DNA from 3 places in the Actinoplanes sp. URMC 104 genome. Region 1 is predicted to be linked to each of the others. Evidence: predicted binding sites of a transcription regulator. Region 1 holds the regulator's gene; each other region holds the start of a gene.
What was found. The regulator HrcA, encoded in region 1, represses chaperone genes, less so after heat shock. The targets are predictions, from matches to a motif close to GGTTNGCACNCTCNNNNNGAGNGTGCNAACC.
Positions count from the first base shown of each region.

Region 1 (4,294 bases):
CACCACGACGCGTACGGAAGGGTCGGTCAGCGCCTCGGCGAGCGCGTCGAGCAGCTCACGCATCAGCGGGGTGGACAGGGCGTTGCGGTTCGCGGGGGAGTCCAGGGTCATGGTGGTCACCCCGGCGCCGGTGACGGTACGGACCAGAGCCATGGCGGAACACTAACGGCAGCCGTGCACACTTGAGGGATGGCCGGCGCACTTCCCGATGGCGAACCCGTACCGCTCGACGGCTCCCTCCCCGCCGAGGCGACGGCGCATGTCGGCAGGGACGGCTTCGCGGTGTACGTCCACGTGCCGTTCTGCGCGAGCCGCTGCGGCTACTGCGACTTCAACACGTACACCTCGAGCGAGCTCGGCGGCGGCGCGAGCCGCGAGACGTACGCCGACACCGTGCTCCAGGAGCTCAAGCTGGCGCAGAGCACGATCGCGCCCCGCCAGGTCGACACGGTGTTCTTCGGCGGCGGCACCCCCACCCTGCTCGACGCCGACGACCTGGGCCGCATCCTCGAGGGCATCGACGCCGCCTGGGGGCTGGCCCCGGGCGCCGAGGTGACCACCGAGGCCAACCCCGAGTCGGTGGACCCCGGCTATCTGCGCCGCCTGCGCCGGCACGGGTTCACCCGCGTCTCGCTGGGCATGCAGTCCGCCGCCTCCGCGGTGCTGCGCATCCTCGACCGCCGGCACACGGCCGGGCGCGCCCCGCAGGCGGCGATCGAGGCGCGCGAGGCCGGCTTCGAGCACGTCAACCTCGACCTGATCTACGGCACGCCGGGGGAGACCGCGGACGACTTCGCGGGCTCGCTGCGCAGCGTCGTCGAGGCGGGGGTGGACCACGTCAGCGCGTACGCCCTGATCGTCGAGGACGGCACGCGGATGGCGGCCCGGATGCGGCGGGGCGAGATCCCGTACCCCTCCGACGACGTGGCGGCCGACCGCTACCTGGCGGCCGAGGCGGCGCTGAGCGAGGCCGGCTTCCGGTGGTACGAGGTGTCCAACTGGGCGACCGGCGACGACGCGCGCTGCCGGCACAACCTGCTCTATTGGACCGGCGCGGACTGGTGGGGGCTGGGGCCCGGCGCGCACAGCCACGTCGGCGGCGTGCGCTGGTGGAACGTCAAGCACCCCGCGGCGTACGCGAAGCGGGTCCTCGAGGGGCTCTCGCCGGGCCAGGGGCGCGAGCTGCTCACGGCGGAGGACAGGCACGTCGAGGACGTGATGCTGCGGGTGCGCCTGCGCGAGGGCATCGCGCTCGACCGGGTCGACGCCGGCGGCGCCCAGCAGGCGCTCGCCGGCGGGCTGCTCGACCCCGCGGCGTACGAGCGGGGTCGTCTGGTCCTCACCCTGCGTGGCCGCCTGCTGGCCGACGCCGTGATCCGCGACGTGGTGTGACGTTATTTGATCAGGTTGAGCGTGAGCGGGTAGGCGTACGGCTCGTTGTTGACCGCCTTGAGGCCGGCGACCACGCCGAAGACGATCGAGATCAGCGCGGCGATCGGGATGATGACGAAGCCGATGAGCGCGCAGGCGCTGGCCCAGCCGATCACGCCGACGACCGACCACACGATCTGGAAGTTGAGCGCCTTGACCGCCTCGGCCCGTACGGCCGGGGACTGGTTGCCCTTGGCGAGCAGCACGATCAGCGGCGCCACCCAGCCGCACAGGCCGCCGCCGAGGAACGCCCCGGCCGCGCCGCCGAAGTGCGTGATCAGCGCCCAGGTCCGGTCGTCGGCGGTGGGGGCGGCGCCGTGACCGGGCTGCTGATAGCCGTACGACGGGGGCGGCCCGTAACCGGGCGGCGGCCCATAGGCGGGCGGCGGCTCATAGGCGGGCGGCGGCTCGTAGGCCCGCGGCGGCTCGTAGGCCCGCGGCGGCTCGTACGGCGGTGGTGTCGAACCCGGGGCCGGGTCGTTACCCGCATAGGGGTGGAACGGCCGGGTGGGATCGTCCGGATTTCCCGCACCGGGCGGCCGAGGTGGTTCACTCATGGTCTCACCGTAGAGCCGCAGCTCGATGCGCCCCCCGGCGACATGCTGATCTTGCCGGGAACGAAGGTGTGCACTCGATCATCGCGCTGCCGCCTGCGGCGACGTAGACTGGCACTCGATCAGCGTGAGTGCCAAGAGGGAGGGGTCATATGAGTCTGGATGACCGCAAGCTCGAGGTGCTGCGGGCAATCGTCGAGGACTACGTCGAGACGCAGGAGCCCGTGGGCTCCAAGTCACTCGTCGAGCGGCACCAGCTCGGTGTCTCTCCGGCCACCGTGCGCAACGACATGGCGGTGCTGGAGGAGGAGGGCTACATCCGGCAGCCGCACACGAGCGCCGGCCGGGTGCCCACCGACGCGGGCTACCGGCTGTTCGTCGACCGGCTCTCCAAGGTCAAGGCGCTCAGCCCCGCCGAGCGGCGGGCCATCGAGCGCTTCCTGATCGGCGCGGTCGACCTCGACGACGTCGTGCACCGCACGGTTCGCCTGCTCGCCCAGCTGACCCGCCAGGTCGCCGTCGTGCAATATCCGTCGCTGACCCGGTCGGCGGTGCGCCATCTGGAACTGGTGCCGATCTCCACCACGCGGCTCATGCTCGTGATGATCGCCGACACCGGCCGTGTCGAGCAGCGGCTGGTCGAGCTGCCCGGGCCCGTTCCGGCCGACGACGTGACCGACCTGCGCCGCCGGGTGAACGAGAAGCTCGCCGGGCAGAAGATGGCCGACACGCCGCCGCTGGTGCAGGGTCTGGTCGACGACTGCGCGCCGGACAGCCGCGCCACCATGGCCTGCCTGGCCTCGGTGCTGCTCGAGACCCTGGTCGAGCGCAGTGACGAGCGCCTCGCCTTGGCGGGCACGGCTAATCTGACCCGTGGTGGCGTGCTGGACTTCCAGGGCACGTTGCGCCCGGTCCTCGAGGCCCTCGAGGAGGAGGTCATCCTGCTGAAGCTGATCGGCGACCTGGAACCGAGCACCACCCGCGTCCGGATCGGTGACGAGAACCAGATCGACAACCTGCGGTCGGCGTCCGTGGTGAGCACCGGCTACGGCCCGGGCACCACGATCGTCGGTGGGCTCGGCGTGCTCGGCCCCACCCGGATGGATTACCCCGGCACCATCGCGACCGTGCGCGCGGTGGCACGCTACGTGGGCGACCTTCTAGCCCAGAACTGACGAGGATTGCGGAGCCCGTGGCCAAGGACTACTACGGCATTCTCGGCGTGAGCCGGGAAGCCACCGACGACGAGATCAAGCGCGCCTACCGCAAACTGGCTCGGCAATACCACCCGGACGTCAACCCGGATCCGGAAGCGCACGAGAAGTTCAAGGACATCAACGCGGCGTACGAGGTCCTGTCCGACGACCAGAAGCGGCAGATCGTCGACCTGGGCGGCGACCCGCTGGCGCCCGGCGGCGGCATGGGCCCCGGCGGGCCGGGCGGCGCGGGCGGCCCGTTCGTCGGCTTCCAGGACATCATGGACGCGTTCTTCGGCACCGCGGCCGGCGGCAACACCCGTGGCCCGCGGCCGCGCACCCGCCCGGGCGCCGACGCGATCCTGCGGCTCGAGCTCGACCTGGTCGAGACGGCCTTCGGCGTCGAGGCGCCGATCACCGTGGACACCGCCGTGCTGTGCACCCAGTGCTCCGGCGCGGGCACGGCCCCGGGCACCCACCTGGCCACCTGTGACACGTGCGGCGGCCGCGGCGAGGTGCAGAGCGTGCAGCGCACGTTCCTCGGCCAGGTGGTGTCGTCGCGTCCGTGCGCGACCTGCCAGGGCCACGGCACGGTGATCCCGAACCCCTGCCCGACGTGCGCGGGCGACGGCCGCGTGCGCACCCGGCGCTCGCTCACGGTCAAGATCCCGGCCGGCGTCGAGGACGGGATGCGCATCCGGCTGGCCCAGCAGGGCGAGGTCGGGCCCGGCGGCGGCACGCCCGGTGACCTCTACGTCGAGATCCACGAGCGGCCGCACGACGTGTACTCGCGCAAGGGCGACGACCTGCACTGCCGCGTGACGCTGCCGATGACGGCGGCCGCGCTCGGCACCCGGCTGACCATCAAGACGCTGGACAGCGAGGAGGCCATCGAGGTCAAGCAGGGCACCCAGCCGGCCAGCACGCTGCGGATCCGCGGCAAGGGCGTGCCGCACCTGCGGGGTCAGGGCCGCGGCGACCTGTTCGTGCACCTCGACGTCAAGACGCCGACCAAGCTCACCGCCGAGCAGGAGCGGATGCTGCGCGACTTCGCCAAGACCCGCGGCGAGGACGTGGCGGAGCTCAGCAAGCAGGGCGGGTTCTTCAGCCGCA
Region 1 covers NZ_JBPQTO010000011.1:2,731,191-2,735,484, reverse strand. The annotation lists gene ACSNN8_RS38590 (enoyl-CoA hydratase-related protein) at 1-153, opposite strand, end outside; gene hemW (radical SAM family heme chaperone HemW) at 190-1,392, shown strand; gene ACSNN8_RS38580 (DUF4870 domain-containing protein) at 1,395-1,988, opposite strand; gene hrcA (heat-inducible transcriptional repressor HrcA) at 2,138-3,160, shown strand; gene dnaJ (molecular chaperone DnaJ) at 3,178-4,294, shown strand, end outside.

Region 2 (4,294 bases), on a different contig from region 1:
CAGGCCGCGGGCGATGTGCCGGGCGGCCATCAGGCGGGCCGCCGCATGCGCAGCTCGGTGAGCGTCGGGACCACCGGGTGCGGCACCCGCTCGCCGGTGTCGCAGAAGCCGAGTTTCTCGTACGCCCGCACGGCCCGGTCGTTGCCGACGACCACCTCGAGCAGCGCCCGGGGGCGGCCCGCGGCCCGCGACCAGTCGACGACCGCCTCGATCAGGTCGGCCACCACCTTGCCGCCGCGGTACGCCGGCGTCACGTAGACCGCGAAGATCACCGTCTCGCCGGGGAACTCGGGCGCGACCGTGCCGCCCGCGTGCCCGATCAGCCGGCCGTCGTCGCCGGGGTCGGCCACGAACATGGCGAGGTCGTCACCCGCGGCGGCCTGGGCGATCCGCTGCCGGTAGGAGTCGTGCGAGCGGGCGGCCGCCTGGGCCAGCGTCTCGAGGAACGCCAGCGGGCTGTCGGCGAGCATCTCGAGCCGCAGCGCCCGCATCCGGGCGGCGTCCTGCGGCCTGATCCGGTGCACGCTCCAGCTCCCCATGTCGTCCTGACTACCCCCAGCGGGCCGGTGCGGCAACCCGGTTGCCACGAATAGTCACGGGGTGGCGGCGAAGGCCCGTGCTGAGGCAAGGTGTGCCGATGGACCACCGTGAGGCTCCCATCTTCATGGTCGAGCCGCCGGTGGTGAACGCCGCCGATCCGTTCGACGCCGAGGGGCGCACCGCCGACCTCGCCGGGCCGTTGCGCCGGCTGGCGTCGGCGCCGGCGCTGTCCGACCGCCTGGTCCCGGGCCCGGGCGCGGCCGCCTGGGCGGGCCGGTTCGGTGCGGTGCTGACCCGCGGGGGCGTCCTCCTGCTGCCGGTGACGGCCCTGGCCGCGCTTCCCATGCACTTCTTCGTCGGCCGGCTCGACGAGGCGGTGATCGCGGCGCCCTACCTGTCCGAGCTCGCGGGCGGCTTCGGCCTGCTGCTGCTGCCGATCATGTGGCTGGCCTATCTGGCGGTGACCGCGCTGCCCCACGTGATCACGCTGGCCGGCGCGGTCGGCGTCCTGGTGCCGCAGGCCGCCGGGGCCCGGCTCCGGCCGCGGCTGGTCTGGTCGCTGGTCGCGCTGCGGCTGCGCGCGCTGTGGCTGTGGTTCGCCGCCTTCTCCGTGCTGACCGGCAGCCTGCCGCTGCTGCTCACCGAGGACTCGCTCGGCCCGGCCGCGCGAGTCCCGCTGGCCGTCGTGCTCGCGGCTGTCTCGACCGCCGTGCTGACCTTCGGAGGCGTCCTGGGCTGCGTCGTGCTGATCGAACGCGGACACGCGCGGCGCCGCACGGTGCGGCTGCTGGCCCGGGTGCAGCCGGTCGGGCTGATCGCCGCCGCGGCCGCCGTCACGGTGGTGCCGCAGATCGCCGACGAGTTCCTCGGCGGGCTGGCCGCCACGCTGGCGGGCGTGGTGCTCGCTCAGCTGTGGGCGATCGCGGCGCTGGTGACGTACGCCCAGGCCCGTCGCCTCGAAGAGCCGGTGACCAGCGCATCCTTGCGCAACGAGCTGGCTGCCCCGGAGGAGTGAGCCCCGCGGTCGCCTGCGCGCAAGACGGGGTTTCCTTGCACTCGCACCCGGGGAGTGCTAAACAGGTCATTGGCACTCGCGACTGCTGAGTGCCAAGCAGGTCGGGACGGTGGGGTTCCGGTCGCGGCGCCGCCATCGGCGCCGGGGCACGGGGCCGGTCGTCGCGGGCTATCCGGCTCGGCCTGAGGACGTCACATCGCCAGGTGGTGACGTCCGCAGAGTTCCGCAAACGTGCGGAGGGGCGCGGCCACGGGCCACGCACCTCGACTGTCCAGGAGGACACAGCCGTATGGCCAAGATCATCGCATTCGACGAGGAAGCTCGTCGCGGCCTCGAGCGGGGCATGAACCAGCTCGCCGACGCCGTCAAGGTGACGCTCGGCCCCAAGGGCCGCAACGTCGTGCTCGAGAAGAAGTGGGGCGCGCCCACCATCACCAACGATGGTGTGTCGATCGCCAAGGAGATCGAGCTCGAGGACTCCTACGAGAAGATCGGCGCCGAGCTGGTCAAGGAGGTCGCGAAGAAGACCGACGACGTCGCCGGTGACGGCACGACGACGGCGACCGTCCTCGCCCAGGCGCTGGTCCGTGAGGGCCTGCGCAACGTCGCCGCGGGCGCGAACCCGATGGCCCTCAAGCGGGGCATCGAGGCCGCCGTGGCGAGCGTCTCCGAGGGCCTTCAGCAGCTCTCCAAGGACGTGGAGACCAAGGAGCAGATCGCTTCGACCGCCTCCATCTCCGCCGGTGACTCCACGGTCGGCGAGATCATCGCCGAGGCCATGGACAAGGTCGGCAAGGAAGGCGTCATCACCGTCGAGGAGAGCAACACCTTCGGCCTCGAGCTCGAGCTCACCGAGGGCATGCGCTTCGACAAGGGCTTCGTGTCGGCGTACTTCATGACCGACGCCGAGCGCATGGAGGCCGTCTTCGACGACCCCTACATCCTGATCGCAAACAGCAAGATCTCCGCGGTCAAGGACCTCCTCCCCGTGCTGGAGAAGGTCATGCAGGGCGGCAAGCCGCTGGTCATCATCGCCGAGGACGTCGAGGGCGAGGCCCTGGCCACCCTGGTCGTCAACAAGGTCCGCGGCACCTTCAAGTCGGTCGCCGTCAAGGCCCCCGGCTTCGGTGACCGTCGCAAGGCCATGCTCGAGGACATCGCCATCCTCACCGGTGGCGCGGTCATCAGCGAGGAGGTCGGCCTCAAGCTGGAGAACGCCGACCTGAGCCTGCTGGGCCAGGCCCGCAAGGTCGTCATCACCAAGGACGAGACCACCATCGTCGACGGTGCCGGCAACGCCGAGCAGATCCAGGGCCGGGTCAACCAGATCCGTGCCGAGATCGAGAAGTCGGACTCCGACTACGACCGCGAGAAGCTGCAGGAGCGCCTGGCCAAGCTGGCCGGCGGCGTTGCGGTCATCAAGGTCGGCGCGGCCACCGAGGTCGAGCTCAAGGAGCGCAAGCACCGCATCGAGGACGCCGTTCGCAACGCGAAGGCGGCCGTCGAGGAGGGCATCGTGCCCGGTGGTGGTGTCGCCCTGGTGCAGGCCGGCAAGACCGCGTTCGACAAGCTGGACCTGGTGGGCGACGAGGCCACCGGCGCCAACATCGTCAAGGTCGCGCTCGACGCCCCGCTGCGTCAGATCGCCGTGAACGCCGGCCTCGAGGGCGGCGTCGTGGTCGAGAAGGTGCGCAACCTCGACGCGGGTCACGGCCTCAACGCCGCGACCGGCGAGTACGTCGACCTGCTGGCCGCGGGCATCATCGACCCGGCCAAGGTCACCCGCTCGGCGCTGCAGAACGCCGCGTCGATCGCCGCGCTGTTCCTCACCACCGAGGCCGTCGTGGCCGACAAGCCCGAGAAGACCCCGGCCCCGGCCGGCGCCCCGGGCGGCGGTGACATGGACTTCTGAGTCCAGTCGTAGCAACACGAGAAGGGCGGGTCGCCTCGGCGACCCGCCCTTTTCCGCTGCCTAGCCCCGGTGGCGTCCGGGCCGGTGCCGGCCGGCGCCCGCCGGCGTCGGCACGGCCAGCCCGAGCCGGTCACCGCCCGCCATCAGCAGGAACCCGCCGACCAGGACGGCGATGCCACCCGCGACCACCACGGCGATGAGGTCCATACCGGTCTTCGGCAGCTTGATGATGCCGGTGCCGTCGTTGTCCCCGGCCGCGGCGGCGTTGACGGTGACGGCGACGATCGCGGTGGCGGTGCCACCGTGGCCGTCGCTGATCGTGTAGACGAACGAGTCCAGGCCGCCGGCGTAGTGCTGGAACGGCGCGTACGTGACCGTGCCGTCCTTGTTGAGCACCGCCGTGCCGTGCCGCGGCTTGCCGATCGTCACGACCCCGAGTGCGTCGGTGTTGGCGTCCGTGTCGTTCCCCAGCGGCGCGATGACCACCGAGCCGCCGGCGTCCACCGAGACGGCGTCGTTCTTGGCGACCGGCTTGGTGTTCGTGCCGGCCACCTTGATCGTGATCGTGCCCTCGGCGACGTTGCCGTCCGCGTCGGCGGCGGAGTACGTGAAGCTGTCCGTGCCGCTGAAGCCCATCGCCGCCACGTACGTGACCGTGCCGTCGGCGTTGAGCTTGGCCGTGCCGTGCTTCGGCGTGCCGATCGCGCGGACCGTCACCGGCGTGCCGTGCTGGTCGGTGGTGGGTAGCACGACCCGCAGGGCCTTGCCCGGCTTGGCGTGCAGCGACTGGTTCGGCACCACGGGCGGGGCGCCCACGGTGATCGTCA
Region 2 covers NZ_JBPQTO010000002.1:1,997,671-2,001,964, reverse strand. The annotation lists gene ACSNN8_RS10425 (hypothetical protein) at 1-30, opposite strand, end outside; gene ACSNN8_RS10420 (GNAT family N-acetyltransferase) at 30-539, opposite strand; gene ACSNN8_RS10415 (hypothetical protein) at 638-1,555, shown strand; gene groL (chaperonin GroEL) at 1,845-3,467, shown strand; gene ACSNN8_RS10405 (Ig-like domain-containing protein) at 3,528-4,294, opposite strand, start outside.
Region 2: the regulator HrcA is predicted to act here: its motif matches at 1,623-1,653, upstream of groL (chaperonin GroEL).

Region 3 (4,294 bases), on a different contig from region 1:
TCGAGGCCCAGGGCGGAGTCGTCGATCACCGTGGGCAACCTCTTGCGCTGCCCGAGCGGGCTGATCCCACCACGCACGTATCCGCTGCTGCGCTCCGCGGCGGCGCGGTCGGCGAGGTTTGCCCGTTTGCCCCCCGCGGCGTGCGCGAGCGCCTTGAGGTCCAGATCGCCGGTCACCGGAACCACCCCCACCACGAGCGACCCGTCGACGTCCGCGATCAGCGTCTTGAAGACCCGTTCCGGCCCGATGCCCAGCGCCTCGGCCACCAGCGCGCCGTAGTTGGGCGCGTCCGGCGAGACGTCGTACGGATGCAGGGTGTGCTCGACCTTCTGCGCGGTGAGCAGCGCGGTGGCCGGCGTGCCGGCGGCGGCCTTCTTCGCCATGGCGCGCAGGCTACTCCGCCGCTACGCGCGGCAGAGGATCACGGTCGGCGCGCCCGCCACCCGCGTGAGCACCAGCGACGCCGCCGCCGGGCCGGCCAGTCGGAGGTCGCGGCGCAGCTGGTCCGGTTCCAGGGCGGAGCCGCGCTTGCGGATCTCCAGACGGCCCACGCCGCGCTCCCGCAGCAGCGCCCGCAGCCGCTTGAGCGAGAACGGCAGCACGTCGGTGATCTCCAAACAGCGGGCGTACGGGGTGACCGCCGGCTCGTCCGTGTAGACGTACGCGATCTCCGGGTCGGCGAGCCGGCCGTTCACGGTCTCGGCGAACTCCGCCACGAGGTGCGACCGCACGACGGCCGGATCCGGGTCACAGAGGTACGCCCCCACGCCGCCCACCGGCGCCACCCGCGCGCCGCTCCCGGTCAACTGCCACTCCCCCGCCCCGTCCGCCCGGGTCTCCCCGCTCCCATCCGTTCGCCTGTCCACCCCGGCCTCGCCGCGCTCGTCCGCTCGCCTCCCTGCACGCCCGTCCGTTCTTCCTTCCGCGGGCGGGCGTCGCTGTTCCGCGGGCAGCAGCGTCGCGCGGCGTGGCGCCTCCGCCAGCGGCCCGCACCAGAAGGCGGCCTCCACCAGGTCGCCGCCGACGCTCACCCACTCCCCCTCGGCGCCGGGCGGCAGCAGCGCGTGGTCGATCCCGGGCGCCAGCTTGAGCACGGTGCGCGGCACCCGCTCGGCCAGCCCGGCGATGAAGTCCCAGGGCGGCGAGTACGACCGGGGGTCGAAGACCCGGCCGCGGCCCGCCCGGCGCCGCGCGGGGTCGGCGAAGACCGCGTCGAACGCCTCCACCCGTACGGAGGTGGCGTCCGCGCACTCGACCGTGATCCGGTCCGCGAGGCCGAGCGCTTCGACGTTGGCGGCGGCAGTCGCGGCGGTGACGGGATCGGCGTCGACGGCGTGGACCGTGATGCCCGCCCGCGCCGCCGCCAGCGCGTCGGAGCCGAGACCGCACCCGAGGTCGGCCAGCGTGCGGACGCCCGCGGCGGCGAGCCGGGCCGCCCGCCGGTCGGCCACCACCCGCCGGGTCGCCTGCTCGAGGCCGGCGCGCGTGAAGAACATCGACGCGGCGTCGGGACCGAACTTCGAGGCCGCGCGGCGCCTCAGATCGACCTGCGTCAGCGCCGCCGCGGCGAGGTCGCCGGGGACGCCGCGGGACCGCAGAGCCGAGGCCGCGGCGAGCGGATCCAGGCCCGCCACCTCGCCCGCCGCCGCCAGCGCCTCGATGCCTTCGGGGGTCCTCAAGTCCGCAGTCACGCAGGCATTCTCTCCCGCACGACATCATTGGCACTCTGGTTGACGGAGTGCTAGTTCCGGCCTAATCTCCGATTAGCACTCTCAACATGAGGGTGCCAGCCACGCGGCCATCCGGGCGCGTGGTTAGGCACCAGGCGGACCGGCACCCGCGACGACGGCCCCGCCCGGTGGCATGAGGCATCAAGACCGGCCAACACTTGACCGGCGGAACCTGATACCCAGGAGGGTATGCCCGTGACTACCGCGACCAAGGTTGCGATCAAGCCGCTCGAGGACCGCATCGTGGTCCAGGCGAACGAGGCTGAGACGACCACGGCGTCGGGCATCGTGATCCCCGACACCGCCAAGGAGAAGCCGCAGGAGGGCACCGTCCTCGCTGTCGGCCCCGGCCGCATCGACGACAAGGGCAACCGCATCCCGGTTGACGTCAAGGTCGGCGAGACGGTCCTGTACTCGAAGTACGGCGGCACCGAGGTCAAGTACGCCGGCGAGGAGTACCTGGTGCTCTCCGCCCGCGACGTCCTCGCGGTCATCGAGAAGTGACCTACTGACAGTGCTTACCGCCCTGGCCCGCGCGACGGGTCAGGGCGGTGGTGCGTGAAGGGCTATTGAACAATGGCGAAGATTCTCAGCTTCTCGGACGACGCCCGCCACCTGCTCGAGCACGGCGTCAACTCGCTCGCCGACACGGTCAAGGTCACCCTCGGGCCGCGCGGCCGCAACGTCGTGCTGGACAAGAAGTTCGGCGCGCCCACGATCACCAACGACGGCGTCACCATCGCCAAGGAGATCGAGCTCACCGACCCGTACGAGAACCTCGGCGCGCAGCTGGTCAAGGAGGTGGCGACCAAGACCAACGACGTCGCCGGCGACGGGACCACCACTGCGACCGTGCTCGCTCAGGCCCTGGTGCGTGAGGGTCTGCGCAACGTGACCGCGGGCGCCAACCCGATCGGCCTCAAGCGCGGCATGGACCAGGCCGCCGAGACCGTCTCCAAGGCGCTGCTGGCGAAGGCCGTCGAGGTCGCCGACCACAAGGCGATCGCGAACGTGGCCACCATCTCGGCGCAGGACTCCACCATCGGCGAGCTCATCGCCGAGGCGATGGACCGCGTCGGCCGCGACGGTGTCATCACCGTCGAGGAGGGCTCGACCCTGTCGACCGAGCTCGACGTCACCGAGGGTCTGCAGTTCGACAAGGGCTTCATCTCCCCGAACTTCGTGACCGACGCCGAGTCGCAGGAGGCCGTCCTCGAGGACGCGCACATCCTGATCACCACCCAGAAGATCTCCAGCATCGAGGAGATGCTGCCGCTGCTGGAGAAGGTGCTCCAGTCCGGCAAGCCGCTGCTGATCATCGCGGAGGACGTCGAGGGTCAGGCCCTGTCCACGCTGGTGGTCAACGCGATCCGCAAGACGCTGAAGGTGGCCGCCGTCAAGGCGCCCGGCTTCGGCGACCGGCGCAAGGCGATGCTGCAGGACCTGGCGATCGCCACCGGCGGCGAGCTCATCGCCCCCGAGCTCGGCTACAAGCTCGACCAGGTCACCCTCGACATGCTGGGCACCGCCCGGCGCGTCGTGGTCGACAAGGAGAACACCACGATCGTCGACGGTGGCGGCAAGTCCGCCGACGTCACCGACCGGGTCTCCCAGATCCGCAAGGAGATCGAGGCCTCCGACTCCGACTGGGACCGCGAGAAGCTGCAGGAGCGGCTGGCGAAGCTCTCCGGCGGCATCGCGGTGATCAAGGTCGGCGCCGCGACCGAGGTCGAGATGAAGGAGCGCAAGCACCGCATCGAGGACGCCATCGCGGCGACCAAGGCCGCGGTCGAGGAGGGCACCGTCCCCGGCGGCGGCGCCGCCCTCGCCCAGGTGGCCACGGAGCTCGACGGCGGTCTCGGCCTCACCGGCGAGGAGGCGATCGGCGTCTCCATCGTCCGCAAGGCGCTGGTGGAGCCGCTGCGCTGGATCGCGCAGAACGCCGGCCACGACGGCTACGTCGTGGTGGGCAAGGTCGCCGAGCTGGGCTGGGGCCACGGCCTCAACGCGGCCACCGACGAGTACGTCGACCTGGCGGCCGCCGGCATCATCGACCCGGTCAAGGTGACCCGCAACGCGGTCTCCAACGCCGTGTCGATCGCCGGTCTGCTGCTGACCACGGAGAGCCTCGTGGTCGACAAGCCGGCCGAGCCGGAGCCCGCCGCTGCCGGCGGTCACGGCCACAGCCACGGTGGCCACGGCCACCAGCACGGCCCCGGCTTCTGATCCATCGGCTTCACCGAAAAGGCGCGTCCCGCTGCGGGACGCGCCTTTTTCGTCGCCTTCCCCCAACCCCGCGACCTCCGGCACGCGCCGGCGGTCGCGCCGCGGCGGTAGAGTGCCGCCGTGGACATCCGGGCATCCGACGAGGACCGCGAGCGCACGGTGGCCGCGCTCGAACGGCACGCCGGCGCGGGCCGCCTCACCCTGGACGAGTTCGCCGAGCGCGCCAAGGTCGCCCACGGCGCCCGCACCCTCGACGAGCTGGCCGCCGTCGTGCACGACCTGCCCGCCGACGCGCCCGCGGCCGCCGCCGCGGCGGCCTCGGCCGAAGAACCCAGCCG
Region 3 covers NZ_JBPQTO010000004.1:709,542-713,835, reverse strand. The annotation lists gene ybaK (Cys-tRNA(Pro) deacylase) at 1-383, opposite strand, end outside; gene ACSNN8_RS17210 (class I SAM-dependent methyltransferase) at 405-1,691, opposite strand; gene groES (co-chaperone GroES) at 1,920-2,234, shown strand; gene groL (chaperonin GroEL) at 2,307-3,956, shown strand; gene ACSNN8_RS17195 (DUF1707 SHOCT-like domain-containing protein) at 4,077-4,294, shown strand, end outside.
Region 3: the regulator HrcA is predicted to act here: its motif matches at 1,762-1,792, upstream of groES (co-chaperone GroES).